Regions from separate parts of the Mesorhizobium sp. M1D.F.Ca.ET.043.01.1.1 genome, predicted to be linked through region 1. Evidence: predicted binding sites of a transcription regulator. Region 1 holds the regulator's gene; each other region holds the start of a gene.
The links. The regulator LexA, encoded in region 1, represses DNA repair genes until DNA is damaged. The targets are predictions, from matches to a motif close to TGTTCNNNNTGTGTTCNG.

Region 1 (7,403 bases):
GCGAAGGTCGAGACATGGCGCGTCGCAACACCTATGCTCGGCTCCGAAATCCAGACGCGGCTGACCGGGCGCGTCGTCGTCGCCGAGGAGATGGCCAATGGCCGGGTGCGGCTGACCATCGATCTCGTGTCGACCGCGCATCCGACGCTGCGCTACGCGCCGGACCGCGTCAGGCTCTCGGCTCGCAGGATGCCGCCGGACATGAAGGCTGGATCGCTGGTGACGGGCTATGCGCGGCTTTTGCCGCCGACAGGCCCGGTCCGCCCCGAGAGTTATGATTTTTCCTTCGACAGCTATTTTTCCGGCATCGGCGGCAGCGGCTTTTTCCTAGGCGATCCGAAAGTCCTTCCGGCAACCGCCCCGCCGGCAGAGACGAGCATCGCCTCGGCGATCGAAAACGCGCGCGAGAACATCGCCGATCACATCAGAAGCACCGTCGGCGGACCCGAAGGCGAAATCGCCGCGGCGTTGATTGTCGGCGTTCGCGCCGGCATTCCCGAAGACATCAACGAAGCGATGCGGCGCACCGGCATCTATCACATCATCTCAATCTCCGGCCTGCACATGGCGCTGGTCGCCGGCACGATCATGTTCCTGCTGCGCGGCGCCTTTGCGCTGTTTCCGGATTTCTCGTCGCGCCGGCCGGTGAAGAAATACGCCGCGGCGATCGCGCTTGCCTCGATCGCCGCTTACCTCGTCATCTCCGGCATCGTGGTGGCGGCCGAGCGGAGCTTCATCATGCTCGCCGTGATGCTGGTCGCCGTGCTCTTCGACCGCGCGGCGCTGACGATGCGCAATTTGGCGATCTCGGCCATCGCCGTCATCCTTGTCTCGCCGCACGAAGTGGTCGGTCCGAGCTTCCAGATGTCCTTCGCGGCCACCGCCGCCCTGGTCGGCGCCTATGCCGGCTTTGCCGACTATCGCGCCGGCAAAGCGACCGTGCCGCCGGCAAAGCGCTCCTTCCTCGGGTTCTTGTCGCGAAAACTGGCGATTGGCGTGGGTGGCGCCGCCGTAACCTCGCTCATCGCGGGCAGCGCGACACTACTGTTTGCGATCTGGCACTTCCAGCGCGTCTCGCCGCTCAGTCTGCTCGCCAATCTGGCGGTGATGCCGATCGTTTCGCTGATCGTCATGCCGTTCGCCGTGCTGAGCGCGTTGGCGATGCCGTTCGGTTTCGACGGTCCGTTCCTCTACGTGATGGGCAAGGGCCTGACTGCGACGATTGCCATTTCGGTATGGATTTCCGAGCGCTCGCCCGTCGATGCCGTGGGATTGATCTCGATCCAATCGGTGCTGCTGGCGACGATCGCGCTGGTCATCGCGACCATGGCCACCACCTGGCTCAGATTGGCAGCCGTGCCGTTCGCGCTTGCTGCTCTGCTCACCATTCCGCATGTCCGCACGCCGGATGTGTTGATCTCGGAGGACGCGCATCTGGTGGCAATGCCGATCGGCGGCGGCGAGCTCGCTATCAACCGCGAACGCTCCAACGAGTTCACCATCGACAACTGGAAGCGCGCGCTGAAAGCCGAGGAAATCGTGCCGCCGGAGACATTCGCCAAAGGCGCGCTGGATATCGCAGATCCCGTCGACCTGCCGCCGGGATCGCCATTCTATTGCACCGGCGATCTCTGCATCGGCCGGCATCCGTCCGGCGCGATCGTCGCGTTGGCGGAAAATCGCAACAGCGCCAGGCCGGCCTGCGGCTATGCCGACCTCATTGTCATCAACGACGCCACGGCCTACAATCCTTGCCGCGATCCACGCATTCTTGTCGTCACCAAACGCCAACTTGCTCGCCATGGAAGCGCTGCCGTCTTCTTCGATCCGCAATCGGCGACGGCGCAACCTGTCATTCAATACGCCGTCGAGAAGCCCTATCGCCCCTGGCACGAACAGCGGAGCTACTCGCGCGAGGCGAGGGGCCTGGCGCCTTACAAGCGGCCCGAAAAGCCAGAGGCAAAGCCACAGCCGCTCAGTAGCGGCGAATGAGTCCGACTAGCTTGCCCTGCACCTTGACCCTGTCCGGCCCGAAGATGCGGGTCTCATAGGCGGGATTGGCGGCCTCGAGCGCGATCGAGGCACCCTTGCGGCGGAAGCGCTTCAGCGTCGCTTCCTCGTCGTCGACGAGGGCCACCACGATTTCACCCGGGCTTGCCGTGTTGGCGTTGCGGATGATGACCGTATCGCCGTCGAAGATACCGGCCTCGATCATCGAGTCGCCTTTGACTTCCAGGGCATAATGCTCGCCGCCCGCGATCATGTCCGGCGGCACTGTGATCGAATGCGTCTGATGCTGGATGGCATCGATCGGCACACCGGCGGCGATGCGACCCATGACCGGAATGGATACGGCCGAAACGACGTCGTCATCATTGCTGGGCGTAGGCGTGCGCGAGGGCGCCGCAGGCTTGATCTGCCGGCCGAGATTGCCTTGGCCGCCCTGGATGACGCTTGGCGAGAATTTCTTCGCCGCATTGAGGCCGGGCGCGATCGAATCGGGCAGCCTCAGGACTTCCAGGGCACGCGCCCGGTTCGGCAGCCGGCGAATGAAACCGCGCTCTTCCAGCGCCGTGATCAGGCGATGGATGCCCGACTTCGAGGCAAGGTCGAGCGCTTCCTTCATCTCGTCGAAAGACGGCGGAATGCCGCTTTCCTTGAGCCGTTCATGGATGAACATCAGGAGTTCATGTTGTTTGCGCGTCAGCATGGCGGCCCCCATGGGTTCTGAAACCAGAATCAGAAAAACAAACCCAGAACAAACACTATCTGTTCCAGTTGTGTTCCGCAACCGTTTAAAGTTTAGTGAATGTGTTGACGTTTTGTTCAGCGTAACATCAGAACGCTGCATTCGGCGCCGGCTTCCGCCGCCGGGGCGAAGGGCTCGCGCACGATCAGGCCGTTGGCGTCGGCGAGCGTCCTCAGCATCGAGGAATCCTGGATGCCGAACGGTGTCGCGACCAGCCGTCCGGCCTCCTCGCGCACGACGGCGCGCACATAGTCCTGCCTGAGATCGTTGGCGCGCATCGCGGCGGCCAACCGGGCGGCGCGGATGTCCTGTCGGTAGTTGCGGCCACCCAGCCGCGCCAGAAGCGGCTTCAGGAACAATTGCGAGCAGACAAGGCTCGCCACCGGATTGCCGGGCAGGCCGATGCAGCGGATGTTGCCTAGGCGGCCAAACATCAACGGTTTGCCGGGGCGCATGGCGATCTTCCAGAAATCGAGCTGCATGCCTTCGCCGGTCAGCACGTCGTGGATGAGGTCGTGGTCGCCGACCGAGGCGCCGCCGAGGGTGACGATGATATCGGCGCCGGCTGAGACCGCTTTCCTAACCAGAGCCGCGATTGCGTCCTGCCGGTCGGCGGCGATGCCGAGGTCGAGCGCGCGCGCCCCGACCGACTGGGCCGCGGCTGCGACGCCATAGGCATTGGACGAGATGATCTGGTCCGGGCCGAGCGCGCTGCCGGGCGGCAGCAATTCGTCGCCCGTGGCGATGATGGCCACCAGCGGCTGCCGCACCACGGTGAGGCTCGGATGGTTGGCCGACGCCGCCAGCGAGAGCGCCGCAGGATCGAGCTGGCGGCCTTTTTCGAGGAGCAGGTCGCCCTGGCCAAAATCGAGCCCGCGGCGACGGACGTTGCGTGCTTCCGCCGTCGGCTCGGTCACCTCGATCCGGCCGCGGCCGAGGTCGCGGACATTCTCCTGGATGACCACGGTGTCGGCGCCTTCGGGGAGCGGCGCGCCGGTGAAGATGCGCACCGCTTCGCCATTGCCGACGGAGCCGGCAAAGCCGCGTCCTGCGGGCGCCATGCCGATCACCGAGAGGCGCGCCGGAGCCGAAGCCACGTCCGCGGCGCGGGCGGCATAGCCGTCCATGGCCGAAGCGTTGAAGGGCGGCTGGGTGCGCAGCGCCACCATGGGTTCGGCCAGAACGCGGCCGGCGGCGTCAGCCAGCGGAACGCTTTCGCCAGGCAGCGCGGTTGCGCCATCCAACAGGCGCTCGAGCGCTTCGGCGACCGGAACCAGCGCCATCTTAAGAACCTGCTCCATGTTTGGCGGCTTTGTAGTCGCCCGACTTGCCGCCGGTCTTCTCGACCAGCCTGATGCCGGAAATCACCATGGCGCGGTCCGCCGCCTTGGCCATGTCATAGATGGTGAGGCAGGCGACCGACGCCGCGGTCAGCGCCTCCATCTCCACCCCGGTCTTGCCGGTGACGCGAGCAAGCGCGGTGACCCTCAGGCCGGGCAGCGCCGGGTCGGGCTCGATATCGACCGCAACCTTGGTGAGAAGCAGCGGATGGCAGAGCGGAACAAGCTCATGCGTCTTCTTGGCGGCCATGATGCCGGCGATGCGCGCCGTGCCAAGCACGTCGCCCTTCTTGGCGTCGCCGGCCAGGATCATCTCCAGCGTTTCCGCCCGCATGGAAACAAAACCTTCGGCGATTGCCGTGCGCGTCGTCTCGGCCTTGTCGCCGACATCGACCATGTTGGCTTCGCCCTTGGCGCCGAGATGGGTAAGCGCAGGCATCCTCAAACGGCCTTAGAACGACGTGCGTCCACTTGGACGCACAAAGCACGCTCTAACACTTTGAATCTATGCATCGTGCTCTCCGAAAATCGGAGTCGATTTTCGGGCCGATGCATCGGCCGGAGCCTTGCCCGTCAGCAGAAGCGCGGTCGCGGCGGCCACGTCGGCCTGCCGCATCAGGCTCTCGCCAACGAGGAAGGTGCCGATCTTGCTCTTCTCCAGCCGGCGGCAGTCCTGATGGGTGAAGATGCCGCTTTCGCTGACCAGTAGCCGGTCGGCCGGCACCATGGCGGCAAGCCGCTCCGAAACGTCGAGGCTGGTCTCGAAGGTCCGCAAATCGCGGTTGTTGATGCCGATCAGCCGTGACGAGAGCATGAGCGCGCGCTCCATCTCCTTCTCGTCATGCACCTCGACCAGCGCGTCCATGCCGAGCTCGAAGGCCGTTGCCTCGAGCTCGCCGGCCAGAGCGTCGTCGACGCTTGCCATGATGATGAGGATCGCGTCCGCGCCCCAGGCCCGCGCCTCGTGGACCTGGTACGGGTCGAAGAGGAAATCCTTGCGCAGGGCGGGCAGGCCGACGGCGGCGCGCGCGGCTGTCAGAAAGCCCGGCGCGCCCTGGAAGGACGGGGCGTCGGTCAGCACCGAGAGGCAGGCCGCTCCGCCTTGCTGGTAGGCCCTGGCGAGCGCCGGCGGATCGAAGTCGGCGCGGATCAAACCCTTGGAGGGGCTGGCCTTCTTGATCTCGGCGATCAGCGCGAAGCCGCCGGCCTTCCGCCTGGCCTCGAGGGCCGCAAGGAAGCCGCGCGGCGGTTCTGCATCCTTCGCCTTCGCCTTGACCTCGGCAAGCGGCGCGCTGAGCTTCGCCGCGGCGATCTCTTCGCGCTTGTAGGCTTCGATCTTGCGCAGGATGTCGGACAAGGTTCTAACCGTTCGAAATCTCGATGAGCTTGTCGAGCACCGCAAGCGCCCGGCCGCTGTCGATGGCTTGCGCGGCGGCCCCAATGCCGTCGGCGAGCGTCGTCGCCTTGCCGGCCACCACCAGCCCGGCGCCGGCGTTCATCAGCACGGTGTCGCGATAGGCGCCGGCATCGCCGCGCAGCATATCGCGCAATGCCTTGGCATTGTAGGCCGCATCGCCGCCGCGCAGCTCTTCCTTGCTGTGGCGCTTCAGCCCCACCGCTTCCGGGGTGAGCGTGAAGCTGTGGATTTCACCGCCGGCAAGCTCAGCCACCTGCGTTTCGCCGGTGGTGGTGATCTCGTCATAACCGTCGCCATGCACGACCCAGGCGTGATCGGCCCCGAGTGCTTTCAGTGTCTCGGCCACCGGCATGATCCATTCCGGCAGGAAGACGCCGACCATCTGGCGGCTGACGCCGGCCGGGTTGGACAGCGGTCCAAGCAGGTTGAAGATCGTGCGGGTGCCGAGCTCGCCGCGGATCGGTCCGACATGCTTCATCGCCGGATGATGCGCCGGCGCGAACATGAAGCCGACTCCGGCCTCGTGGATGCAGCGGCCGATCGTCTCCGGCGGAATGTCGATCTTGACGCCGAGCGCCATCAGCACGTCGGCGGAGCCGGTCAGCGAGGACAGGCCGCGATTGCCGTGCTTGGCGACCGGAACGCCCGCCGCCGCGATGACGAAGGCCGAGGCGGTCGAGATGTTGACCGAGTGCGAGTTGTCGCCGCCGGTGCCGACGATGTCGATGGCGCCATGCGGAGCTTCGACGCGCAGCATCTTGGCGCGCATGGTGGCGACCGCGCCTGAAATCTCGCTCACGGCCTCGCCGCGCACGCGCAGCGCCATCAGGAAACCGCCGATCTGGCCCGGCGTCGCATCGCCCGACATGATGATGTCGAAAGCCTCGCGCGCTTCCTCGAAGGAGAGCGCGGTGCCAGTGGCGACCTTGGCTATGTGTGTCTTGAGAGCGCTCATCGTGTCTGTGCTTGCGATACGGCGGCCGGATCGATGCGAACGTCATACTGCGACTGCAGCTGCGCCACCAGCTGGTCGAGCAGGTCGTCGGATATGCCGGCGCTGAAGGATTTCTGCGCATCGTCCGGGACGGAGCTGCCATCGGCGCCGGCCGGTTCAAAGACTTCGGCGACCTTGAACAGGATCTGGCCGTCGCCGGTGGGCGAGGGGATCAGGCCCGTGCCGCCTTCGCCGACGCCGAACATGGCCGCGGCACCTTCCTTGCCGAAATCGGCATCGTCGGCTTCGCGCTTCAGGCCGCGCTTGGTCTGCTTCTCGAGCTTCAGCTCGCCTGCGATCACATCGAGCGCCGTGCCGGCCTTGAGGCGCTTTTCCAGCTCCCCGGCCTTCGCGTCGAGCCGCTTGTCGGTCTCGGCGGCGGTCCAGTCGGCCGCCACCTTCTGGCGGACTTCGTCCAGCGTGCGGTCGCGCGCTGCCGTGATCGATTGGACTTCGTAGAACACGAAGCCGTTGTCGGCGGTCGTCAGGCCTTCATTCTCCGTGTTCGGCTCGGCCTCGAAGACCGCCTTGATGAGGTCGGCCGATTGCGGCAGGTCGTTGACGACCGTGTCGTCCGGCCGCTGGCCGGTGCGGTCGATGGCGTCGACGGTGACGACCTTGAGCTTCAGCTTTTCCGCCGCCTGGGCAAGCGAGGCGCCCGAAGCGCGGGTGTCCTCGTAGCTGTCGTGGACGTCGAGCAAGATGCGGCTCGCCTCGCCGAGCGCCATGTCCTTGCGGATCTGGTCGGACACTTCGGAGAGCGACTTCACCACCTGCGGCTTGATCTCGGTGACGCGCAGCAGCACCGGGCCGAAGGCGCCCTGGACCACCGGGCTCACCTCGTTGGCGTTGAGCGAGAAGGCTGCGTCGGCGACCGCCTTGTCGGCGATCTTGTCCTTGGCC
Region 2 (7,403 bases), 2.5 Mb from region 1:
GCGACTTCATCTCCTCGGCGATGTCGCGGCGATTGATGAGGCCGAAATGCTCGACGAGCTGGAAGGCGATGCCGCGCGCGATGCCGGCGAGCTGCTCGGCATTCTTCAAATCGACCAGCGGCTTCAAAAGCGTTTCGATCTGGAAATTCACGAAACGCTCGGCGCGCGCCGCCACCTTGTCGCGGGCCGGCCCGGTAAGCTGCTCGTCGGCGAGCAGCACGAGCCGCGGCTTGAGTGCTTCGTCGCCGGCGACCAGCGTGCCGATCGGCGCGCCGATCCAGCGCAGGACGCCGTCCGAGCCCAACGCCAGATCGCCATTGGCGCAGGCGGCGAAGCGCTCGGCGCGCGCCTCGAACTCCGCGCTGAGCGCCTTCTGGGCTGCGGTGCGCACCGCCTTGGCGTCCTCGCCGCCGGCGCTCTGGTCGGCGGTGAAGCGGAATCCCTGCAACTCGCCGACGTGATGGCCTTCGACGAGGACGGTTCCGGTTGGGCTGATTTCGGCTTCAGGCATGGTATTTTCTCTAAGGCGCCGCATGAGGACGGAAGTCCTGCGGTCTACGAAGCGTTTCGTCAACCGCTCATGCAGCGCATCCGACAATCTGTCTTCGATTTCGCGCGTCTTTTCCTGCCAGTGTAGCTGATCGGCCAGCCAGCCAGGCCGGTTGGAGACGAAGGTCCAGGTGCGGATCTGGGCGATCCGGTGCGACAGCGTGTCGATATCGCCATCCGTGGTGTCGGCTCGCCGCACCTGCTCGGCCATGTAATTCTCATCGACATGGCCACGGCGTGCAAGGTCCATGTAGATCGAGGCGATGAGGTCAGCATGCTGGGCCGGCGCGATCTTGCGGTAGTCGGGCAGCGCGCAGGCTTCCCAAAGCAGCGCCACGCGCTCCTTGGCAGTGGCGAGCGCCCTGATGTCCTCGTCGCGCGACAGGTGCTCCAGCGCCTGGGCGTCGACCGCCGGCAGCGCCCGGGTCAGCCCTTCGACCGGCGCGTTGGTTTCGATCGAGCGCTTCAACGCGTCGAGGCTGGAGAAATCGAAGTCGGCGGTGCGCCACTGCAGCACCTTCACCGGGTCGAAATCGTGCCCCTCGATCTTCTTGACCAGATCCTCGTCGAACGGATCGACCTGGCCGGTGACGCCGAAGGTGCCGTCGCGCAGGTGGCGGCCGGCGCGGCCCGCGATCTGGCCGAGCTCGGCCGCAGTCAGGTTGCGGTACTGGTAGCCGTCGAACTTGCGGTTCTGGGCGAAGGCGACATGCTCGAGATCGAGGTTCAGTCCCATGCCGATGGCGTCGGTGGCGACGAGATAGTCGACGTCGCCCGACTGGAAGATCTCCACCTGGGCATTGCGGGTGCGGGGCGAGAGCGCGCCGAGCACGACGGCGGCACCGCCCTGCTGGCGGCGGATCAGCTCGGCGATCGCATAGACCTCGTCCGCCGAGAAGGCGACGATCGCCGTGCGCCGCGGCAGACGGGTGAGCTTCTTCGAGCCGGCATAGGCAAGGTGCGACAGGCGCGGCCGCGTCACCACCGAAACGCCCTTCAGCAGTTTCTGCAGGATGCCGTGCATGGTGGCGGCGCCCAGAAGCAGCGTCTCCTGGCGGCCGCGCAGATGCAGGATGCGGTCGGTGAAGATGTGGCCGCGCTCGAGGTCGCCGGCAAGCTGCACCTCGTCGATGGCGACGAAGGCGGCATCGGTCTCGCGCGGCATCGCCTCGACGGTGCAGACGGAATATTTGGCGCCCGCCGGAACGATCTTTTCCTCGCCGGTGACCAGCGCCACCTTGTGCGCGCCAACCTTCTCGCAAACGCGGGCATAGACCTCGCGGGCAAGAAGTCTCAGCGGCAGGCCGATGACGCCGGTCTCGTGCGCCACCATGCGCTCGATGGCGAGATGGGTCTTGCCGGTGTTGGTGGGGCCGAGCACGGCGGTCACGTCGCGGCCCGAAAGGATCAGCGGCTGGGAGTGTTTCGGCTGGATATTCATCGGCTCGGAAATGACGCTTTCTGCCGCTTGTTGTCGGGGACGCGGCGGTGCCGCCGCGTATGACAGCCGACACATAGGGATTTCAGACGCGAAGCGAAAGCGGAATGTTCCCATCAGGAGATGGCGCAACGACAGGCAAGATCAAAATCCGCTGCCGATTAACCGTTGGAACGAGTCTGGAACGAATCGGCGACGAATCACTGACTCGGTCTGATTCAGGTTTTGTTCACGGCTATATGTGGATTTTTTGACGATGAGTCTCACCACATGCTGAATCCGGGAACTGGCCCGTTTCATGCTTGGCTTGACGGGCCGCGAGGGCTGTTAACCTTTGCTGGTGAACGATCACCGCCGGCTAGGGCGCAGCCGCCAAGATTATGAAATGGTTGATCTTTCCTAACCGCCGTTAATCTTTTCAGCGCCATTTCCGAGCCTCGGCGTTAACTTTGCGACCAAAGCCGGAACGAATCGGCGACGAATCAGCGATCCACGCATTTTCCCGGTTTGTTCACCCCCCAGATATGGTGTTGTCCACAGCTTGCGCACCGAAAACTCACAGCTTGTGAACAAGGTTTCGCACAGGGCGCGGGGAGGCCGTTAACTTTTGCGTGCCGAATTGAGGCATACATCGCGCGGCCCGGAAAAAACAGCCGACCCGATTGCGTCGGGCCGGCTGCCGCGGCGTCAAAAGATCTCAGGCAAGATGGATCTCAGGTGAAATATTGGCCGCCATTGGCGCTGATCGTCGAGCCGGTGATGAAGCCGGCCTCGTCCGACGCCAGGAAGACGACGCAGCGCGCGACCTCTTCCGGCTCGCCGAGCCGGCCGACCGGAATTTGCGGGATGATGCGCTCGTTAAGCACCTTCTCGTCGATCGCCTTGACCATCTCGGTCGCGATATAGCCGGGACAGATGACGTTGACGGTGATGCCCGCGCGGGCCCCCTCCTGCGCCAGCGCCTTCGAGAAGCCGATGTCGCCGGCTTTGGCGGCGGAATAATTGACCTGGCCGGCCTGGCCCTTCTGGCCGTTGATCGAGGAGATGGTGATGACGCGGCCGAACTTGCGGTCGCGCATGCCGCTCCACAGCGGGTGCGTCATGTTGAAGACGCCGGAGAGGTTGGTGTCGACGACCTCCTTCCACTGCTCGCGGGTCATCTTGTGGAACATGGCGTCACGCGTGATGCCGGCATTGTTGACCAGCACCGAGACCGGTCCGAGATCGGCCTCGACCTGTTTGATGCCGGCGGCGCAGGCGTCGTAGTCGGCGACCGACCATTTGTAGACGGGAATGCCGGTCTCGGCCTTGAATTTCCCAGCCGCTTCGTCGTTGCCGGCATAGTTCGCGGCAACCGAATAACCGGCATTCTTCAAAGCCACCGATATGGCCGCGCCGATGCCGCGCGATCCGCCCGTGACGATTGCTACCTTGCTCATGTGGTCCTCCCTTTAAAATCGTCTGAGCGAATAGGGAGTAGCGAATAGCGAGTAGGGACCTGTCGTCCCGGCGCGCAGCGCTTTTCTTCCCTATTCGCTACTCCCTATTCGCTATTTGCCGAGCTCAGAGCGCCTCGACGCACATGGCGACGCCCATGCCGCCACCGATGCAGAGCGTGGCGAGACCCTTCTTGGCGCCGCGGCGGCGCATCTCATAGACCAGCGTGTTGAAGACGCGGGCGCCGGAGGCGCCGATCGGATGGCCGATGGCGATGGCGCCGCCATTGACGTTGACGATCGAGGGATCCCAGCCCATGCCCTTGTTGACGGCGCAGGCCTGCGCGGCGAAGGCTTCGTTGGCCTCGACGAGATCGAGATCCTTGACCGACCAGCCGGCCTTCTCCAGCGCCCGCTTCGAGGCCGGGATCGGGCCGGTGCCCATGATCGCCGGATCGACGCCGGCGGTCGCCCAGGAGGCGATGCGGACCAGCGGAGTGATGCCGCGCCGGGCGGCCTCGGCCTCGGTCATCAGCAGCGCGCCGGCGGCGCCGTCATTGATACCGGATGCGTTGGCTGCGGTGACCGTGCCATCCTTGTCGAAAGCCGGCTTCAGCTTGGTCATGGCGTCCAGCGTGGCGCCGAGACGGATATATTCGTCCTGGTCGACGATGGTGTCGCCCTTCCTGCCCTTGACGGTGAAGGCGACGATCTCATCCTTGAACCTGCCGGCCTTCTGCGCGGCTTCGGCCTTGTTCTGCGAAGCCAGCGCGAACTCGTCCTGGTCGTCGCGGGTGATCTGGAACTGGCGGGCGACGTTCTCGGCGGTGTTGCCCATGTGGTAGCCGTTGAAGGCATCCCACAGGCCGTCCTTGATCATGGTGTCGATCATCTTGTAGTCGCCCATCTTGACGCCGGCGCGCAGGTGCTGGGCGTGCGGCGACAGCGACATCGATTCCTGGCCGCCGGCGACGATCACCCTGGCGTCGCCGGTAACGATCTGCTGCATGCCGAGCGCGACGGCCCTGAGACCCGAGCCGCAAACCTGGTTGAGGCCCCAGGCGGTCGTCTCCTTGGGCAGGCCGGCATTGATGGAAGCCTGGCGGGCGGGGTTCTGGCCCTGAGCGGCTGTCAGCACCTGGCCGAGGATGACTTCGTCCACTTCCGCCGGATCGACCTTGGCCCGCGACAGCAATTCCTTGATGACGACGGCGCCGAGCTGGTGCGCGGGCGTTGCGGCGAAACTGCCGTTGAAGGAGCCGACCGCCGTGCGGGCGGCGCTGGCGACGACGATTGAATTGGAAGCGGACATTTTCTTCTCCAGACTTCGAGGTGTCGTGTTGCGGGCTATCCTTGAGGACTTTTCTTGCCCGTTCAAGGACCTGAGTCAAACCGGAAATGGGCATGGCCGCCATGCGCGGCAAGCAGGTCGGGCGCTAATCGTGACGGCGCAGCCGTTGCCGCGCAGCACAATTTGCTCCGCCCTTTCCGCATTAAATGATGCCGCACTGCACAAAGCACTTGGAATTATGACGCTTTTGCGCATATCCTCGACAAATGGCGCAATCGTTACCGGCCGCTTACTCTGAACGCGCCGGTATCCTGGGGAGGATACGGATGGCCGCAAAAGACGACCCAATCGTCATCAAGAAATATGCCAACCGCCGGCTCTACAACACCGGCACCAGCACCTATGTGACGCTCGAGGATCTGGCCGACATGGTCAAGAAGGGCGAGGAGTTCACGGTGCAGGACGCCAAGACCGGCGACGACATCACGCATCCGGTGCTGACCCAGATCATCTTCGAGCTGGAAAACAAGGACGGGCAGAACATGCTGCCGATCCCGTTCCTGCGCCAGCTGATCTCCTTCTACGGCGACCAGATGCAGATGATCGTGCCGAGCTTCCTCGAACAGTCGATGATCGCCTTCTCCAAGGAGCAGGAACGGTTCCGCGAGCAACTGAAGGGCGCGTTCGGCAAGACGCCGATCGACATGATGAAGACGCCGATGAAGGCGCTGGAGGAGCAGACGCGGCGGAACGTGGAGATGTTCCAGAACGCCATGCGCATGTTCACGCCGTTCCCATCGGCAGGGACCAATGCGTCTGCCTCGGCCGAGCCGCCGAAGAAGGAAGAGAAATCCGACGATCTGCAGGAACTGAAGGCGCAGATCGCCGCGATGCAGCGCAAGCTGGATACGATGTCCTGACGGGTGTGCCGATATTCAGGTGAGGCCGGCCTGCGAACGACGGCTTCCTGCGCTTCCGGTGCTCACGTACTTCAAGTACGCTCCGCTCCGGTTCTCGGAAGCCATCGTTCTCGACTCGGCGTGACCTGAATCTCAGCGCACCCTACGGCGTTCCATCGCTCACCGCTCTCTCGGCCAGCCCGTCATAGCGGGCGCGGGGCCTGATCGGCCTGTTGCTCGTCACCTGCTCGAGCGCGTGCGCCGTCCAGCCGACGCTGCGGCCGAGCGCGAACAGGCGGAAGGGCGCGTCGGCGGGCAGATGCAGGCTCCGCGTCAGTGCTGCAAGAGCGAAATCGACATTCGGATGCAGGCCGGTAGCGGCAAGGACGCTGCCGCGCAGACGCAACAGGGCGTCATCGACCCGGACATGCGGTAGCAAGACCTCAGCGCGCGGATCGCCTTCGGGGTAAAGCTGGTGACCGAAGCCAGGCAATGGCCGGTCATGGGCGAGCCAGCGGGCGACCGCCTCGTCCGAGCCCAGCCGCTCGGCGTCCTCGGCAAGCGCGATCGCCGCGGCGCCGGCACCGCCATGGCGCGGTCCGGCAAGGGTGGCGAGGCCGGCAAGCAGGCAGGCCGCGATCGGCGCGCCGGTCGAGGCCGCGACGCGCGCGGCGAATGTCGAAGCGTTGAGCTCATGATCGGCAAGCAGCACCAAAGCCCTGCGGATGAGATCGGCGCCGGCGGCGTCGACCGACCAGCCGCGCGCCAGCCGTTCATGCACCGGCTCCGCCCCAGGGCTTGCGCCGAGGGATGTCGCGAGCACGCTAGTGGCGTTGGCGCCGTCCTGCTGCAGCATGGCCGGCCGGCGGCCGAGCGAAGGCCGACCCGCGGCCGCAAGCGCCGATAGTCTTGCAAAGGCCGTTTGCGTGCCGCTCTCCCGAACGGCCGAAGGGGTCAGCGACGCGAAAGACACCAGGGCGCCCGAAGCCCAAAGCAGGCCCGCCGTCTCCTCCAGCGTCGCCGTCGCCGCAAACGTCGCGGCGTCCTTGCCGCGATAGACGAGGCGGCCGTGCAGCACGGTCGAGATGGCGGTGGTGATTGCCGGCTCGCCCCAGGCGATGGCGCTTTCGGCGATCGCCTGCGGGCTGCGTCCGCGCGCTCGGCGGGTGGCGAGCGCGGCAATGTCGTCGGCGCGATACTGGCTGCGGCGCGGGTCGACCCCGTCCGGCCGCATGCCGATGCGGCCGCGGCTGACATAGGCATAGAGCGTCTGCGGCCGGACATTGAGCAGCGCCAGCGCTTCCTCCCGCGTCAGCCATTCCGACATGCTTGCCGCCTCATATTGATTCAGTTGATCAAGATTGATGCATTGATCGCGCAGCATTAATTGCAGTGCACAAAAGGTCAAGGAGACAAGGTCATGGCAAACGGGCTCGATGATGTTGTGGCGGCGGAGACGGTGCTTTCCGATGTCGACGGCGCAGGCGGACATCTCACCATCCGAGGCCACTCATTGACCGAACTCGCCGGGCATTGGCGCTACGGTCAGGTGGTCCGCCTGCTGCTCGAGGGCTTCTTCGACGAGCTTCCCGGCGACGCCGAACTGGAGAGAGCGATCGGCAAGGCGCGCGTCGAGGTTTTCGAACGGCTGCAACCGATGCTTGGCCAAATCGCGCCGCTCGATATCTACAGCGCGATGCGCGCCGGCATCGCCCTTCTGCCGGATGGCGAGGCGCTTGCCGATGCGCTCAGGCTGGTCGCGGCGCCGGCGGTGCTGACGCCTGCCCTGC
Region 3 (7,403 bases), 110 kb from region 1:
CATGCCGTGCTTGCATCGCCTGTCTTCGAGGCAACCTTCGACGGAGCCGCGGAGCCGGTGAGACGCTGGACATCATAAAACGAGACTTGCCAAACCAATAAGTGTCGACTTATGCTTTGTGCATGATCGAAGCAGAGATTTTCCGGGCCCTGGCCGATCCGACACGGCGCGCGGTCTATGAACGGCTCGCGGCAAGCGAGATGAGCGTGTCCGAGCTCCGCGCCGGCATGAGCGTATCGCAGCCCGCCGTCTCGCAGCACCTTGCCGTGCTGCGCGGCGCCGGCCTCGTGGTCGAGCGTCGCGCCGGCCGCAATGCCTACTACCGCGCCGACCCGCAAGGCCTCGATCCGCTGCTTGGCTGGATCGAACGCTACCGCGCCTTCTGGCCGGAGCGCATCGAGAGGTTGAAGACGGTTCTGAGGGAAATGGACCAATGACGGCAAAGAAACACCCGGCGGCGGCCGATGCGCCGCTCAGCTTCGAGTGCGAGCTTCCCGATCCACCGGAAAGGGTCTGGCGGGCGCTGACCGAGCCCGAACTGCTCGCGGCCTGGATGATGCCGAACGACATGAAGCCGGAAACCGGCAAGCGCTTCGCCTTTGCCGGACCGGACGCACCGATCGAGTGCGAAGTACTCGAGGCCGAGCCCGGCAAGCTGCTGCGCTATTCCTGGCGCGAGCAGCCAAGTGGCGAAGATGCCGACCATCTGCCGGCATTCGATAGCGTCGTCACCTTCAAGCTTGCGCGCACGGCCTCCGGCGGCACGCATCTCAGCATCGTCCATGACGGCTTCGCGCCGGTCGCGCAGCCTGTCATCGCCGTTTCTGGCGCCGGCTGCGGGCTTTGGCTCGATGCGCGCAAGAACCCGACGGCCGCCAATGCGCCCTGCATGATGCTGCGCGCGGCTTGACCGACGACAACCGAGGAGACCTGGCTCATGAGCGCCCTTGCCAATCTGGTGCCGATGGTGATCGAGCAGTCGAGCCGCGGCGAACGCGCCTTCGACATTTTCTCGCGGCTGCTGCGCGAGCGCATCGTCTTCATCAACGGCGAGATCAATGACGGCGTGTCGGCGCTGGTCTGCGCGCAGCTTTTGTCGCTGGAATCGGACCATCCCGACAAGGAGATATCGATCTACATCAACTCGCCGGGCGGCGTGATGACCAGCGGCTTCGCCATCTACGACACGATGCAATACATCTCCTGCCCGGTGTCGACGGTGTGCATGGGCTTTGCCGCCTCGATGGCTTCTTTCCTGCTGATGGCCGGCTCGCCGGGGCGGCGCATCGCGCTGCCCAACACCAGGATCGTGCTGCATCAGCCGCTCGGCGGCTTCCAGGGCCAGGCCTCCGACATCCAGCGCCATGCCGAGGACATTCTGCGCACCAAGCGCCATATGACGGAGCTCTATGCCAGGCACTGCGGCCGCAGCTACGAAGAGGTCGAGCGCACGCTCGACCGCGACTATTTCATGACCGCCGCGGAGGCCAAGGCCTGGGGCCTCGTCGACCATGTTTACGACACGCGCAAGAAGGTGGCCTGAGGTGAATGGAAGACGCGCGGCAATTTGATTGCCGCCGTGTCTGGCCTCGCTCCCGGCGCGTCTCTATAGTTGGCGAATGACGACGCACCGGCAGTCCAGACATTTGCGCATCGCCCTCGCCGCTCTCGCCGGCGCCATGATCGGCAGCACCGCAGCCTTTGGCGACGACGGTTCGGCGCGGAAGCTTCCAGGCGTCAGCGGCGACTACCGTATCGCCAAGCCCGCGCCGCAGCCCGAGCCTGACGACGCTCTTCCGGCCGGCGGCAACGGCACGTTCAAGATCGGCGATACCGATGTCAGGATTTCCGGCAGCATAACCATCGACATGGCAACGGGCGGCATCAGGCCTCCCAACCGCTGATCGGCGAGCCTAACGGCTGCAAGGTCGAGAAAGAAAATCCTCAGTCCCTCAAAATTCAAGCCCCGCCGCTGCTTCCGCAGGTGGACGGGGCTTTCATGGATCTGAAACCCAACTTTAGCCGGGAGTGGACTGCCGGCGTTCTGTTTCGGATGCTACGCGGCATTCAGCCGACGATCCGACTATGGTCTCTGATTGTACGGATTCGACAAGTCACGGTTTGTCGGACTGGCGCTCGCGCCTGTCCTGGCACTTATGCCTGCCGCGGCTCCATCAACGCGTGGAGCCTCAAGGGACTGTCCGGTGGCGTCATGCTCCGCTCCTGGGTCCGTTGCGACAATGTCGTTCGAAGCGCAAATCGCTATCGCCTACGGCGTCTCGCAGGCCACCTTTGGGTGACGAGGCCATCGAAAGACGGCCGGCTTCGGTTGACGTTTCGAGACTGCTCCCGTGAGTCGCCGGCGTCAACCGTCGAATAGCCGGTTACCGAAAAATGTGATCGTTCGGAGGTTACGTCCAGGTAAGTCGAATGCCTTTCGCCGATCGGCCGGAGCGGCTTTTGCGATCATTGTTTCCACAGCGCTTTGTCAGGAGCGTGTTCGGCCTTTGTTCTTTACGCTTGCCCGTTCGCGCGAAAGACGGTTAAACCCGTACTTGGCAACTTCCGTCGAGATCGTGGCGTCTCTCGACGCGGCGGCGAAACTACCTACATAGGGGATGGCCGGGACAAACCCGCCCAATCCAGAAAATTCCAGACCTGAGGCGGCGACCGGCGATGGCCGACCAAAAATACCTTTCCATTCGCGGAGCCCGCGAACACAATCTCAAGAACGTCGATCTCGACCTGCCGCGCGACAGCCTGATCGTCATGACCGGGCTGTCGGGTTCCGGCAAGTCGTCGCTCGCCTTCGACACCATCTATGCCGAGGGCCAGCGCCGTTACGTCGAAAGCCTGTCGGCCTATGCCCGCCAGTTCCTGGAAATGATGCAGAAGCCGGACGTCGACCAGATCGACGGCCTGTCGCCCGCCATCTCGATCGAGCAGAAGACGACCTCGCGCAACCCGCGTTCGACGGTCGGCACCGTCACCGAGATCTACGACTACATGCGCCTGCTGTTCGCGCGCGTCGGCATTCCCTATTCGCCGGCCACCGGCCTGCCGATCGAGAGCCAGACCGTCAGCCAGATGGTCGACCGGGTGCTGGCGCTTGACGAAGGCACGCGCCTCTATTTGCTGGCGCCGATCGTGCGCGGCCGCAAGGGCGAGTACCGCAAGGAACTGCTGGAACTGCAGAAGAAGGGCTTCCAGCGCGTCAAGGTCGACGGCGTCTTCTACGAGATCGCCGACGTGCCGGCGCTGGACAAGAAGTACAAGCACGACATCGACGTCGTCGTCGACCGCATCGTCGTGCGCGGCGATCTGGCGACGCGGCTTGCGGATTCGATGGAAACCGCGCTGAAGCTCGCCGAGGGCCTTGCCGTGGCCGAGTTTGCCGACAGGCCGCTCGACGCCAGCCAGACGGGCGAGGACTCGGTCAACAAGTCGAAGAACGAGACGCATGAGCGCATCATGTTCTCGGAGAAATTCGCCTGTCCGGTCTCGGGCTTCACCATTCCCGAGATCGAGCCACGGCTGTTCTCCTTCAACAATCCGTTCGGCGCCTGCCCGACCTGCGACGGCCTCGGCAGCCAGCGCGCCATCGACGCCAACCTCGTGGTGCCGGACGAGAACGTCTCGCTGCGCGACGGCGCCATCAGCCCGTGGGCGAAATCGACCTCGCCCTATTACGCGCAGACGCTGGAAGCGCTCGGCAAGGCCTATGGCTTCAAGCTCGGCGACAAGTTCAAGGACCTGAGCGCCGAAGCACAGGAGGCCGTGCTGCACGGCACGGGCGAGCGCGAGATCACCTTCCAGTATGACGACGGCCTGCGCTCCTATAAGACCACCAAGACCTTCGAGGGCGTCATCCCCAATCTCGACCGGCGCTGGAAGGAAACGGAGTCGGCCTGGATGCGCGAGGAGATCGAGCGCTTCATGTCGGCCACCCCTTGCCCCGCCTGCAATGGCTACCGGCTGAAGCCGGAGGCGCTCGCGGTCAAGATCGCCGGCAAGCACATCGGCGAGGTGACCGAGCTTTCGATCCGCAAGGCCGACCAGTGGTTCACCGGCCTGCCGGCTGCGCTCAACGAAAAGCAGAACGAGATCGCGGTCCGCGTGCTGAAGGAAATCCGCGAGCGGTTGCGCTTCCTCAACGATGTCGGCCTCGACTATCTGACCCTGTCGCGCAATTCCGGCACGCTGTCCGGCGGCGAAAGCCAGCGCATCCGCCTCGCCTCGCAGATCGGCTCCGGCCTGACCGGCGTGCTCTATGTGCTCGACGAGCCGTCGATCGGCCTGCACCAGCGCGACAATGCGCGCCTGCTCGACACGCTCAAGCACCTGCGCGACATCGGCAACACGGTGATCGTCGTTGAGCATGACGAGGACGCCATCCTGCATGCCGACTATGTCGTCGACATCGGCCCGGCCGCCGGCATCCACGGCGGTGAGATCATCGCGCAAGGCACGCCTCAGCAGATCATGGCGACGCCCGCTTCGATCACCGGCAAGTACCTGTCGGGCGAGCTCGAAGTGGCGACGCCGGAAGTGCGCCGCGAGGCGAAGAAGAACCGGCGCATCAAGGTCGTCGGCGCGCGCGGCAACAACCTTAAGAATGTCACGGCGGAAATCCCGCTCGGCACCTTCACCTGCGTGACCGGCGTGTCCGGTGGCGGCAAGTCAACCTTCCTGATCGAGACGCTGTTCAAGGCGGCCTCGCGCCGCATCATGGGCTCGCGCGAGCATCCGGCCGAGCACGACCGCATCGAGGGGCTGGAGTTCCTCGACAAGGTCATCGACATCGACCAGTCGCCGATCGGCCGCACGCCGCGGTCCAATCCGGCGACCTATACCGGCGCCTTCACCCCGATCCGCGACTGGTTCGCCGGTCTGCCGGAGGCCAAGGCGCGCGGCTATCAGCCGGGGCGCTTCTCCTTCAACGTCAAGGGCGGCCGCTGCGAGGCCTGCCAGGGCGACGGCGTCATCAAGATCGAGATGCACTTCCTGCCCGACGTCTATGTCACCTGCGACGTCTGCCACGGCAAGCGCTACAACCGCGAGACGCTGGACGTGCTGTTCAAGGGCAAGTCGATCGCCGACGTGCTCGACATGACGGTCGAGGAAGGTGTCGACTTCTTCTCGGCGGTGCCCGGCGTGCGCGACAAGCTGGAAACGCTGAAGCAGGTCGGCTTGGGCTACATCCATATCGGCCAGCAGGCGACGACGCTGTCGGGCGGCGAGGCGCAGCGCATCAAGCTCGCCAAGGAGCTGTCGCGCAAGGCAACCGGCAAGACGCTCTACATCCTCGACGAGCCGACCACCGGCCTGCATTTCCACGACGTCGCCAAGCTGCTCGAAGTGCTGCACGAGCTGGTCGACCAGGGCAACACGGTGGTGGTGATTGAGCACAATCTCGAAGTCATCAAGACCGCAGACTGGGTGCTCGACCTCGGCCCAGAAGGCGGCGACGGCGGCGGCGAGCTGGTCGCATCGGGCACACCGGAAGCGATCGTGCGCGAGAAGCGCAGCTACACCGGCCAGTTCCTGAAGGAGCTTCTGGAGCGGCGCCCCGGAGGCAAGCGCGAAGCGGCGGAGTGATGACGACCAACGGCCTCGTCTCCGTCGAAAGCCGCTTCAGCGTCGGTGAAACCATCGACCGGCTCGTTGAGACCGTTACCAATGCGGGATTGCGCGTCTTCGCGCGCATCGACCATGCCGCCGGCGCGCATGAAATCGGTGCGCCGTTGCGTCCGACCGAGTTGCTGATCTTCGGCCACCCGAAAGGTGGCACGCCGCTGATGCAGGATCGCCAGTTGGCCGGCATCGACCTGCCGATCAAGGCGCTGGCCTGGGAGGATGCGCGAGGCCAGGTCTGGCTGTGCTACAACGATGCGTATTGGCTGGCCGATCGCCACGGGCTTGGCGATGCCAGCCGCGCTGCGGTAGCGGCGATCGCCGCGGGCATGGCAAAGGTGGTCGCGGCCGCTGCCGGAGTCGATCAATCATGAGACTTGCCCGGCCCGAAGATCTCGCAGCCATCGTCGGACTGACCACGGAAGCCTACGCGCCCTACACCGCCCTGCTCGGCGCGCCGCCGATCCCGGTCACCGAGGACTACGCGCCGCGCATCGAACGCGGCGAGATTTGGCTGCTGGAAAAAGGCTCCGAACTTGCCGGGCTGATCGTGCTCGAACGCCATGCGGATCATGCGATGATCTTCAGCGTGGCCGTGGCGCCGGCGTTTCAAGGCAAGAGGCTGGGCATCGCGCTGCTCGATTTCGCCGATGAGCAGGCGCGGCTGTGGGACTTGCCGGAGGTGCGGCTCTACACCAATTCGCGCATGGAGCGGAACATCGCGCTCTATACGGCCTATGGTTTCCTGGAAACGGGTCGCCGGCCCCACCCCTACCGGCCAGGATGGGTTGTGGTCGACATGGCCAAGCCGGTCGATAAGGCCGCCTGATCGCATTTTTTGAAACTGGGAGGATGACAATGGCCAGCCAAGGAAAGATCCGCTCCGGCATGGGCGGCTGGACCTTCGAGCCATGGGATACTTCCTTCTATCCGGACAAGCTGTCGAAGGCGAAGCAACTCCACTATGCCAGCCGCCAGGTGCCGAGCATCGAGGTCAACGGCACTTTCTACTCCAGCTTCAAGGAGCCGACCTTCGTCAAATGGGCGAGCGAAGCGCCCGACGGCTTCGTCTATTCGCTGAAAGGCAACCGCTTCGTCACCAACCGCCGCGTGCTGGGCGAAGCAGGCGAATCGGTGATGCGTTTCCTGGGCTCGGGCGTCGCCGCGCTCGGCGACAAGCTGGGGCCGATCCTGTGGCAGTTCGCGCCGACGAAGAAGTTCGACGCGGACGATTTCGAGGCCTTTTTGAAGCTGCTGCCCGAGAAGCAGGACGGCGTGCCGCTGCGCCATGCCCTGGAAGTCAGGCATGACAGCTTCATCGTGCCGGAATTTCCGACGCTGGCGCGAAAATACAATGCCGCCATCGTCTATGCCGACCATGCCAAATATCCGGCGATCGCCGACGTCACCGGCGACTTCGTCTATGCGCGGCTGCAGACCGGCAGCGACGACAATCCGGACTGCTACACGCCAAAGGGCCTCGACGAGTGGGCGGCGCGGGTGAAGACCTGGGCCGAAGGCAAGCAGCCGGCCGACCTGCCGCGCGCCGACCCGCAGACGGATGCGCCGGTCAAGCCGCGCGACGTGTTCGCCTACTTCATCACCGAAGGCAAGGTGCGCGCGCCCTTCGGCGCCATGGCGCTGATGAAGCGGGTAACCGATTAAAGCGGCGAGCCTTTACCGCAGTCATATCCTCTTGTTTAAGCACCGGATTTGCCTTGGTGTCCGATCTGCTTTGCGTGGCTCCGTCGGAACTTGCCGGGCATCTC
Region 4 (7,403 bases), 1.3 Mb from region 1:
TCGCGGCCGAGCAGGACCGCCGCGCCGAGGTCGGCAAGCCACCTCGCAACTGAGGACTGCCAGAGCACCGGCAGAACCGCCGACACGGTCTGCCTATCTGTCTTCCGGGAATGCCGAGGACGCAATCGCGCGCCTTTTCATCCGCCGATGATGCCGCCCAGGACGGCGAGGCATCTCAGCCGTCGCGCAGCGACGACCAGACGATCGTCATGCTCGACGATGGCGCGCTCGAAATTGTCGAGCGCGACAAGCGCGGCATGCAGATCGACGGCCGGCAGGTCCAATAAGAACAGGACGCGCCGCGCCTTGACCCCCTTCGCCGGCGTCGGCGGAAGGCTGGATGGCCACCCTGCGACGCAATGCGTCGAGCGCGGCCACCCGGTCGGCCGGACGGCTTGGCGTCGTCCGTTGCAGGCAACATGGCCGTCGGCTCAGGCCTTGGCTTTGCGCTTGCCCTTGCCCGAATCCGCGGCCGGCTTGCGGCCCAGGCCGGAAGACTTGGCGAGCGCCGAGCGGGTGGCCGAATAGCTGGGCGCCACCATCGGATAGTCCGCCGGCAGGCCCCATTTGGCGCGGTATTCGTCCGGCGTCAGGCCATGGTCGGTCGACAGATGCCGCTTCAGCGACTTGAACTTCTTCCCGTCCTCGAGGCAGACGATGTGATCGGGGAAGACCGAACGCTTCGGATTGACGGCCGGCGTCTGCGGCGCGCTCTCCTTGACGGCGACGCCGCCAGCGAGCTTGCGCACCGATGCGCTGACGCTGGCGATCAGATCAGGCAGGCCGGAGGCCGGAAGCGGGTTGTTACCTACATAGGCCGAGACAATGTCGGCGGTCAGCTCGATTGCAGTCTTGTCGTCGATATTGGACAATTTTTTTCACCCTCTGCTGGCTCTCAAGTGACCAGCTGTTTTTAAGACTTTGGTCTAGGTATCGTATAGGACCTGTCCCCCAACGGACCGTCCAGAGTCAATAAACGCATGAGACTCAATACCGCAGGTATGTTTTCACTGCGGATCGCGACCGCGCAAGTTAGGAATTCTAATACCTATAACAAACACTTTACGCGCTGAAATCCGGCGCAAGACCGGAAATGACCGGGCAGCACTTCGATTTTTGAGAGTAATTCCTGCAAAAATCGAATTCAAGACGGATATGGATGCTGGCGAACAGAATCACGTCCGGATGAACGATTGTGACCGATCATGCCCGATTCGATGGCGCGAGTCGCTATTTCGCGGCGGCCCCGCGCCGGAGGGTGGTCGGTCCGCCGTCAGCCAGGATATCCAGAACGCGTTTCCAGCGGGCGCAGCGGCCGAAATCCTTCTGCTCGATGGCCTTCTCGGCCTTCATGGCGGCATAGAGCTGCGCGTCGGCACCGAATTCCTTCACCAGCCAATGCGCCTCCTGCCAGGCGCGGCGTTCATCGTTGTCAAGTATGTTTCCTGGCATGTTTCCTGGCATGGTCTTCAGGCCTCCGGACGTTCGATGCCCACAGCGATGCAACTGCCGATGACGAGGACAGCGCCGGCAATGGCCGTCATCGACAGGCTTTCGCCCGACAGCGCCAGCAAAAGCGTGGAAGCGATCGGCGTGAGATAGGCGACGACCGCGAGCCTGCCGCCCTGGTCGAGGCTGAGCGCCCGCGACCAGAAATAATAGCCGAGCCCCATCGGCCCGGCGCCGAGATAGAGGCCGAGCAGCAAATCCAGGCCGCCCATGCCGGCGACGCCGTCGTGCAGGCACCAGGCAAAGGTCAGCGCGACGCCGAGCACCGCTGAGGGCAAAAGCAGGCGGTCGGGCGGCACGGCCAGACGGCCCACGGCGATTGAATAGAAAGCCATGCAAAGCGCCGAGCCCAAGGCGGCGCAATAACCAACGAGGCCGCCTTCGAACCAGGCTTGCGCGCGTCCGCCGGAGATCACCAGCGCCACGCCGGCGAAGCCGAGCGCGGCGGTGAGCCCAAGCAACAGCGGCCGCTTCGGGTTGCCGATGATGATGATCCCGGCCGCCACCAGAAGCGGCCAGGTATAGGCGACGAGATTGGCCTCGATGACCGGCATCGAGGCGAAGGCGATGTATTGCAGCACCATGGTGCCGACGAGGCCGATGAAGCCGACGGCATAGGCGGCGAGCGGGGCCCTTCCCTTCTCCCCCAGGTGGCCTCGCGAAGCAAGGTCGGATGAGGGGTGTTCCAGCGAACGCCAACGTCTCAGTTCGCTGGAACACCCCTCATCCGTCTCGGCGCTGCGCGCCGATCCACCTTCCCCCACAAGGGGGAAGGAGAAATGCTCATCAGCCTGATCAGCGCAAAGACCAGCGCCGCGCCGAAGAACTGCAGGAATTGCACGTGCGACACCGGGTGGCTGGCAAGCAGCGTCTTGCCGACCAGCGCATTGGTCGCCCAGAGCGCCACGGCGCCGAAGGCAAACGCCAGCGCCGCCGTCGAGGCACTATTGGACCGGGATTGCTGGCTTTCGGCCATGACCGGAGCGAGGCTCGGCGACGCCGAAGGCAGCCGAGCCGGGTCATCTGCCACTACCACGATTCCCTTGCTCCGCCCGAGACCGGCTCGTCAGCCGGCTTCGGCACCGGATGTTCTTCGGCATGGCGGCGATAGGCCGGCAGCTGGTTCGTCCAGACGTCGTCGGCCAGTTCGTTCACCCAGGCGCGGTCCTGGTCGTTGTCGGCGGCGAGGTAGAACATGCGGTTGTCGTCGACATAGGGCTTCGTCACCGAACGCTGGTTGAGCACCAGTGTGATGCGCGAGCCAAGCTGGATCGGCGCGGTGCGATGGAGCACGCCGAGGAACTGGCCGAGCGTGGCGTAGTTCATCTTGTGATCGATGCGCATGACCTTGTTGCGCGGCAGGTCGCGGCCGGATTCGAGGATGGCGCGGCCGGTCTCGGAATCGTCGCAATAGATCTCAAGATGGCCGCCGATCAGAGGGTCGCTGATCGAGAGCGGAATGAGCTCCGTGACCGGAACGCCATCGCAGTGCCATTCGACGGCGCCGTCCTTGGGGTTCATGAAGGTGACGGTCGAACCGACGATCGACAGCGGATAGGGTTCGAGCTTGGTGCCCATCATGTCGGACAGCCGTTCCAGCCGCAGCTTGTCGTTGAGCAGCTCCTTGATCTCCGGAATGTAGCGATCGGCGCCGGTGATGAAGGTGAGGTCGAGATGCTTGTGCACCGCATGGCTGGCCTTTAGCTTCAGTGCCGCCTCCTCGATCGCGGCAAGCAATTGCGCGTCGTAGCCGTGAAGATACTGGGCGACCCCGAAGCTCGACACTTTCCACGCCGTATCATGGCCGATGATGGCTTCGCGGCTCATCGCATAGCGCAGTTCGGGGATTGTATGGGCGTTCATTCTACTTCTCCAAGGTAGGGGCAACACTTGGTAAACAGTCGATTAAGCCGCCCGCCCCTGTAAATTTAGGAATGCTGGTGCTACTTTAAGCGCAGCTAAAGGTCGAACCCCGTGCGTCTGCTCAGTCAGGTCAACCTGAACTCGCTGAAAATCGTCGAAAGTGCCGCCAGGCACCGCAACTTCACGCGCGCCGGCGAGGAGCAGTTCATCACCGCCTCCGCTGTCAGCCAGCGGGTGAAGAGCCTGGAAGACCAGCTGCGCTTCAAGATCTTCCAGCGCGGCGGCAACGCGGTGTCGCTGACGCCGGAGGGCGAGACCTATGTGGCGCGCGTGCGCGAGGCGCTGGAGCGGATCGTGGCGGCAAGCATGGAGGCAACCGGCCAGTCCCAGTTGCATGTGCTGAAGATTTGCGTGCTGCCGACCTTCGCGGCGCGCTGGCTGTTTCCGCGCCTCTCCACTTTCCAGCGGCAGTATCCGGACATCGAGATGCGGGTGTCGACCTCCTATGCCACGCATGAATTCTCGGCCTCCGAATACGATCTGGAGATCCGCTATGGCGACGGCGACTTCCCCGGCCTCCATTGCGAGCTCTTGTTCAAGGAGGACCTGACGCCGGTGTGCAGCCGCAAGCTGTTCCATGAGGTGTTGGGCGACAAGCCGCTGTCGAAGGTAACGCCCGAGGATCTGAGGCATTTCACCCTGCTCCACTCCGATACGTGCACCCAGAACTGGCAGTCATGGCTGGGCTTTGCCGGCGCGAGCTTCGTGCTGGGCGAAACCAAGAGCATCTATTTCGATTCCTGCATGATGTCCTACGAGGCGGCCAATGCCGGCATGGGCTTTGCCGTCGCCAACCGCGCCTATATGGCGAGCGACATCCGCGCCGAACGGCTGGTGGCACCCTTCGCGGTGCACCATCCCAACACCGCCGGCTGGTACTTCGTCAGTCCGATCAACGCGCACGGCGCCCGCAAGGTCGAAGTTTTCAAGCAGTGGATCATGGCCGAGGCGGCGCTGACGCAGCGCCAGCTGGATCTCGAGATCGCCGGCATACCAGTGAAGCGGGCGGCGATGGCCTGAGGCAGGCCCAGCGAACACGCAATCCTTTTCAAAGATTTCTCGGTCCTTGAAAGACGGCACCAGCCATCGATAGCCGGCTTGCGCGATCACGCCATGACGCGGCGGAGAGACTCAGCTATCTTCATGTGTGCGGCGGGCCTGATTTCCCGCTTGGCCGGCGCTTTCCAGCTTCCTCCCAAGCAGCGCCGGCCTTCTTCTGTGGCGGCAGCGGCTTCGTGCCGGCCGCCCGAATTTCCGAAAAGACATCGCCTGGCTTCGTCCGACACCATCATTGCTTCGGCTGCATGCCTTGCTGGTCGCCGCCGGTGGTCGATTTCGGCACCGGATTCTTGTCGATTTGCGGGTTCTGGTCGACGGCGGGCGCCTTGGTCGGCGGGATGCTGTTGTCGCAAGCGGCGAGCGCGACCCCTGCCGCAAGAACCAGCAGTACGGGAAGCTTCTTCATGACGACCTCCTCTCGTTCGCCTCTTCGAGCGCCCCATTCTTTGAGGCAAACGAGACGGTGGCGGTTTGGTTGCGTGGCCGGCGGGAACCAATCATCCAAGCCCCGGTTGAACTCCCAACAATCCAATGCACCGAGGAGATGGTCATGATCCGCCTGCTGCTTGTCGGACTGTTCGCTTACAGCGCCTACCGCGTCACGATGAGGATCATCTATGAGATGTCCGGCGATGCCGCGCCGCTGGACGAACGACGGACGCTGCGGCGCCAGTCCGCCGCGATGGGGGTAGAGCCGAAGCGGTAGTTGCCTTTCCTCGCCCCCCGTCGAAGGTGGGGGCGAGGAACCCAAGCCCAGAAGGCCGGCGCGAGATCGCCCCGTCTGCCCTGCCGTGCATCTCCCCTCTGTTGGACCGCTTTCGCTATTCGCCAGCGCGCGAGTTGTATTGCGAACAAAGCGGAAACGATGCTTGATGGGCGATGAACATCGCCGCCCGTGATTCGTCCTTCGAAGCGCCCGCCTATCTCGTCCGGCTGAATGACGAGCAGCGGCTGGCGGTGGTGCATGGCGACGGCAAGGTGGCCGCCCCGCTGCTGGTGATCGCCGGCGCCGGCTCCGGCAAGACCAACACGCTGGCGCACCGCGTCGCGCACCTCATCGTCAAGGGCGCCGACCCGCGGCGCATCCTGTTGATGACGTTTTCGCGCCGCGCGGCATCAGAAATGGCCAAGCGCGTCGAGCGCATCGCCGGCGAGGTGCTGGGGCGCGACGCGGCGATCATCGCTGACGCGCTCGCCTGGGCCGGCACGTTTCACGGCATCGGCGCGAGGCTGTTGCGCGACTATGCCGAGCAGATCGGGCTAGACGCCGCCTTCACCATCCACGACCGCGAGGATTCGGCCGACCTGATGAACCTCGCCCGGCACGAGCTCGGTTTTTCCAAGACCGAAAACCGCTTTCCGACAAAAAGCACCTGCCTGCAGATCTACTCCCGCGCAGTCAACGCGCAGGCGCCGCTCGGCGAGGTGCTCGGCGCGGCATTCCCCTGGTGCGCAGCCTGGGCGGATCAGCTCAAGGAGCTGTTCGCGGCTTACGTGGAAGCCAAGCAGGCGCAGAACGTGCTCGATTACGACGACCTTCTGCTCTATTGGGCGCAGATGGCGGCGGAGCCGGAGATCGCGGCGCATCTCGGCAGCCGTTTCGACCATGTGCTGGTCGACGAATACCAGGACACCAACCGGCTGCAGGCCTCGATCCTCTTGGCGCTGAAGCCGGACGGCGCCGGGCTCACCGTGGTGGGCGACGACGCACAGTCGATCTATTCCTTCCGCGCCGCGGAAGTGCGCAACATCCTCGATTTCCCAAAACAGTTCACGCAAGGCGCCGAGATCGTCATGTTGGAGCGCAACTACCGCTCGACCGAGACGATCCTGGCCGCCGCGAACAAGGTGATCGGCGAGGCCACCGAACGCTTCACCAAGAACCTTTGGACCGAGCGCAGGTCGTCGCACAAGCCGCAACTGGTCAGCGTGCGCGACGAGGCCGAGCAGGCCAACTATGTCTGCCAGGCGATCCTCGCCGAGCGCGAGGCCGGCACGGCGCTGAAGGCGCAAGCCGTGCTCTTTCGTGCCTCGCATCACAGCGGGCCGCTGGAGGTGGAGCTCACGCGCCGCAACATCCCCTTCGTGAAGTTCGGCGGCCTGAAGTTCCTCGACGCCGCCCATGTCAAGGACTTGCTGGCGATGCTGCGCTTCGCCGAGAACCCGCGCGACCGCGTCGCCGGCTTTCGCGTGCTGCAGCTCATGCCGGGCATCGGCCCTTCCGCCGCCTCGCAGATCGTCGAGGCGATGGCGACGTCGCTGGACGAGACGCTGGGCCTTGCCCGCTTCCGGCCGCCGCAGCGCACGGCTGCAGATTGGCCGGTCTTCCTCGATATCTACAGCGGGTTGCGCGCCGGTCCGAAATGGCCGGCCGACCTCGAGCGGGTCAGGCTCTGGTACGAGCCGCATATGGAACGCATCCATGAAGACGCGATCACGCGCCGAGCGGACCTCCTGCAGCTCGAGCAGATCGCGTCGGGCTACCCCTCGCGCGAGCGTTTCCTGACCGAGCTGACGCTCGATCCGCCCGACGCCACCAGCGACCAAGCCGGCCCGCCGCATCGCGACGAGGATTACCTCATCCTGTCGACCATCCATTCGGCGAAGGGCCAGGAGTGGAAGAACGTCTTTGTGCTCAACACCGTCGACGGCTGCATCCCGGCCGATCTCGGCGTCGGCACCAAGGAGGATATCGAGGAGGAGCGGCGGCTGCTCTATGTGGCGATGACGCGGGCCAAGGACAGCCTGCATCTGGTGGTGCCGCAGCGGTTTTATCCGCACAACCAGCCGGCGCGCGGCGACCGCCACGTCTATGCCTCGCGCACCCGCTTCATTCCGGCTTCGATGCTTCAAGCCTTCGAGCAGTCATCCTGGGCAAGCGCCGCGATCAAGGACGACCCGCGCCAAAGGCC

Region 2: EJ067_RS20855 (helicase-related protein) is a predicted target of LexA. The motif match lies at 2,157-2,174, and genes of this name have one in related genera.
Region 3: uvrA (excinuclease ABC subunit UvrA) is a predicted target of LexA. The motif match lies at 2,498-2,515, and genes of this name have one in related genera.
Region 4: EJ067_RS04780 (ATP-dependent helicase) is a predicted target of LexA. The motif match lies at 5,339-5,356, and genes of this name have one in related genera.

What each region holds. Positions count from the first base shown of each region.
Region 1 is NZ_CP034444.1:6,779,050-6,786,452, forward strand. Features, by position in the region: gene EJ067_RS32700 (ComEC/Rec2 family competence protein) at 1-1,992, shown strand, start outside; gene lexA (transcriptional repressor LexA) at 1,976-2,710, opposite strand; gene glp (gephyrin-like molybdotransferase Glp) at 2,827-4,032, opposite strand; gene moaC (cyclic pyranopterin monophosphate synthase MoaC) at 4,034-4,528, opposite strand; gene trpC (indole-3-glycerol phosphate synthase TrpC) at 4,595-5,446, opposite strand; gene trpD (anthranilate phosphoribosyltransferase) at 5,451-6,461, opposite strand; gene EJ067_RS32730 (SurA N-terminal domain-containing protein) at 6,458-7,403, opposite strand, start outside.
Region 2 is NZ_CP034444.1:4,302,466-4,309,868, forward strand. Features, by position in the region: gene EJ067_RS20855 (helicase-related protein) at 1-1,990, opposite strand, end outside; gene phbB (acetoacetyl-CoA reductase) at 2,701-3,426, opposite strand; gene EJ067_RS20865 (acetyl-CoA C-acetyltransferase) at 3,551-4,735, opposite strand; gene phaR (polyhydroxyalkanoate synthesis repressor PhaR) at 5,041-5,634, shown strand; gene EJ067_RS20875 (citrate synthase family protein) at 5,777-6,940, opposite strand; gene EJ067_RS20880 (citrate synthase/methylcitrate synthase) at 7,034-7,403, shown strand, end outside.
Region 3 is NZ_CP034444.1:6,670,508-6,677,910, reverse strand. Features, by position in the region: gene EJ067_RS32125 (cupin domain-containing protein) at 1-78, shown strand, start outside; gene EJ067_RS32120 (metalloregulator ArsR/SmtB family transcription factor) at 123-437, shown strand; gene EJ067_RS32115 (SRPBCC domain-containing protein) at 434-910, shown strand; gene EJ067_RS32110 (ATP-dependent Clp protease proteolytic subunit) at 938-1,543, shown strand; gene EJ067_RS32105 (hypothetical protein) at 1,680-1,904, shown strand; gene uvrA (excinuclease ABC subunit UvrA) at 2,677-5,598, shown strand; gene EJ067_RS32095 (DUF302 domain-containing protein) at 5,598-6,008, shown strand; gene EJ067_RS32090 (GNAT family N-acetyltransferase) at 6,005-6,463, shown strand; gene EJ067_RS32085 (DUF72 domain-containing protein) at 6,493-7,299, shown strand.
Region 4 is NZ_CP034444.1:912,773-920,175, forward strand. Features, by position in the region: gene EJ067_RS04740 (hypothetical protein) at 1-53, shown strand, start outside; gene EJ067_RS34445 (hypothetical protein) at 138-284, opposite strand; gene EJ067_RS04745 (MucR family transcriptional regulator) at 432-872, opposite strand; gene EJ067_RS04750 (hypothetical protein) at 1,231-1,440, opposite strand; gene EJ067_RS04755 (DMT family transporter) at 1,470-2,273, opposite strand; gene EJ067_RS35100 (hypothetical protein) at 2,213-2,539, opposite strand; gene EJ067_RS34450 (hypothetical protein) at 2,539-3,372, opposite strand; gene EJ067_RS04775 (LysR substrate-binding domain-containing protein) at 3,484-4,452, shown strand; gene EJ067_RS34455 (hypothetical protein) at 4,721-4,897, opposite strand; gene EJ067_RS34460 (hypothetical protein) at 5,042-5,197, shown strand; gene EJ067_RS04780 (ATP-dependent helicase) at 5,371-7,403, shown strand, end outside.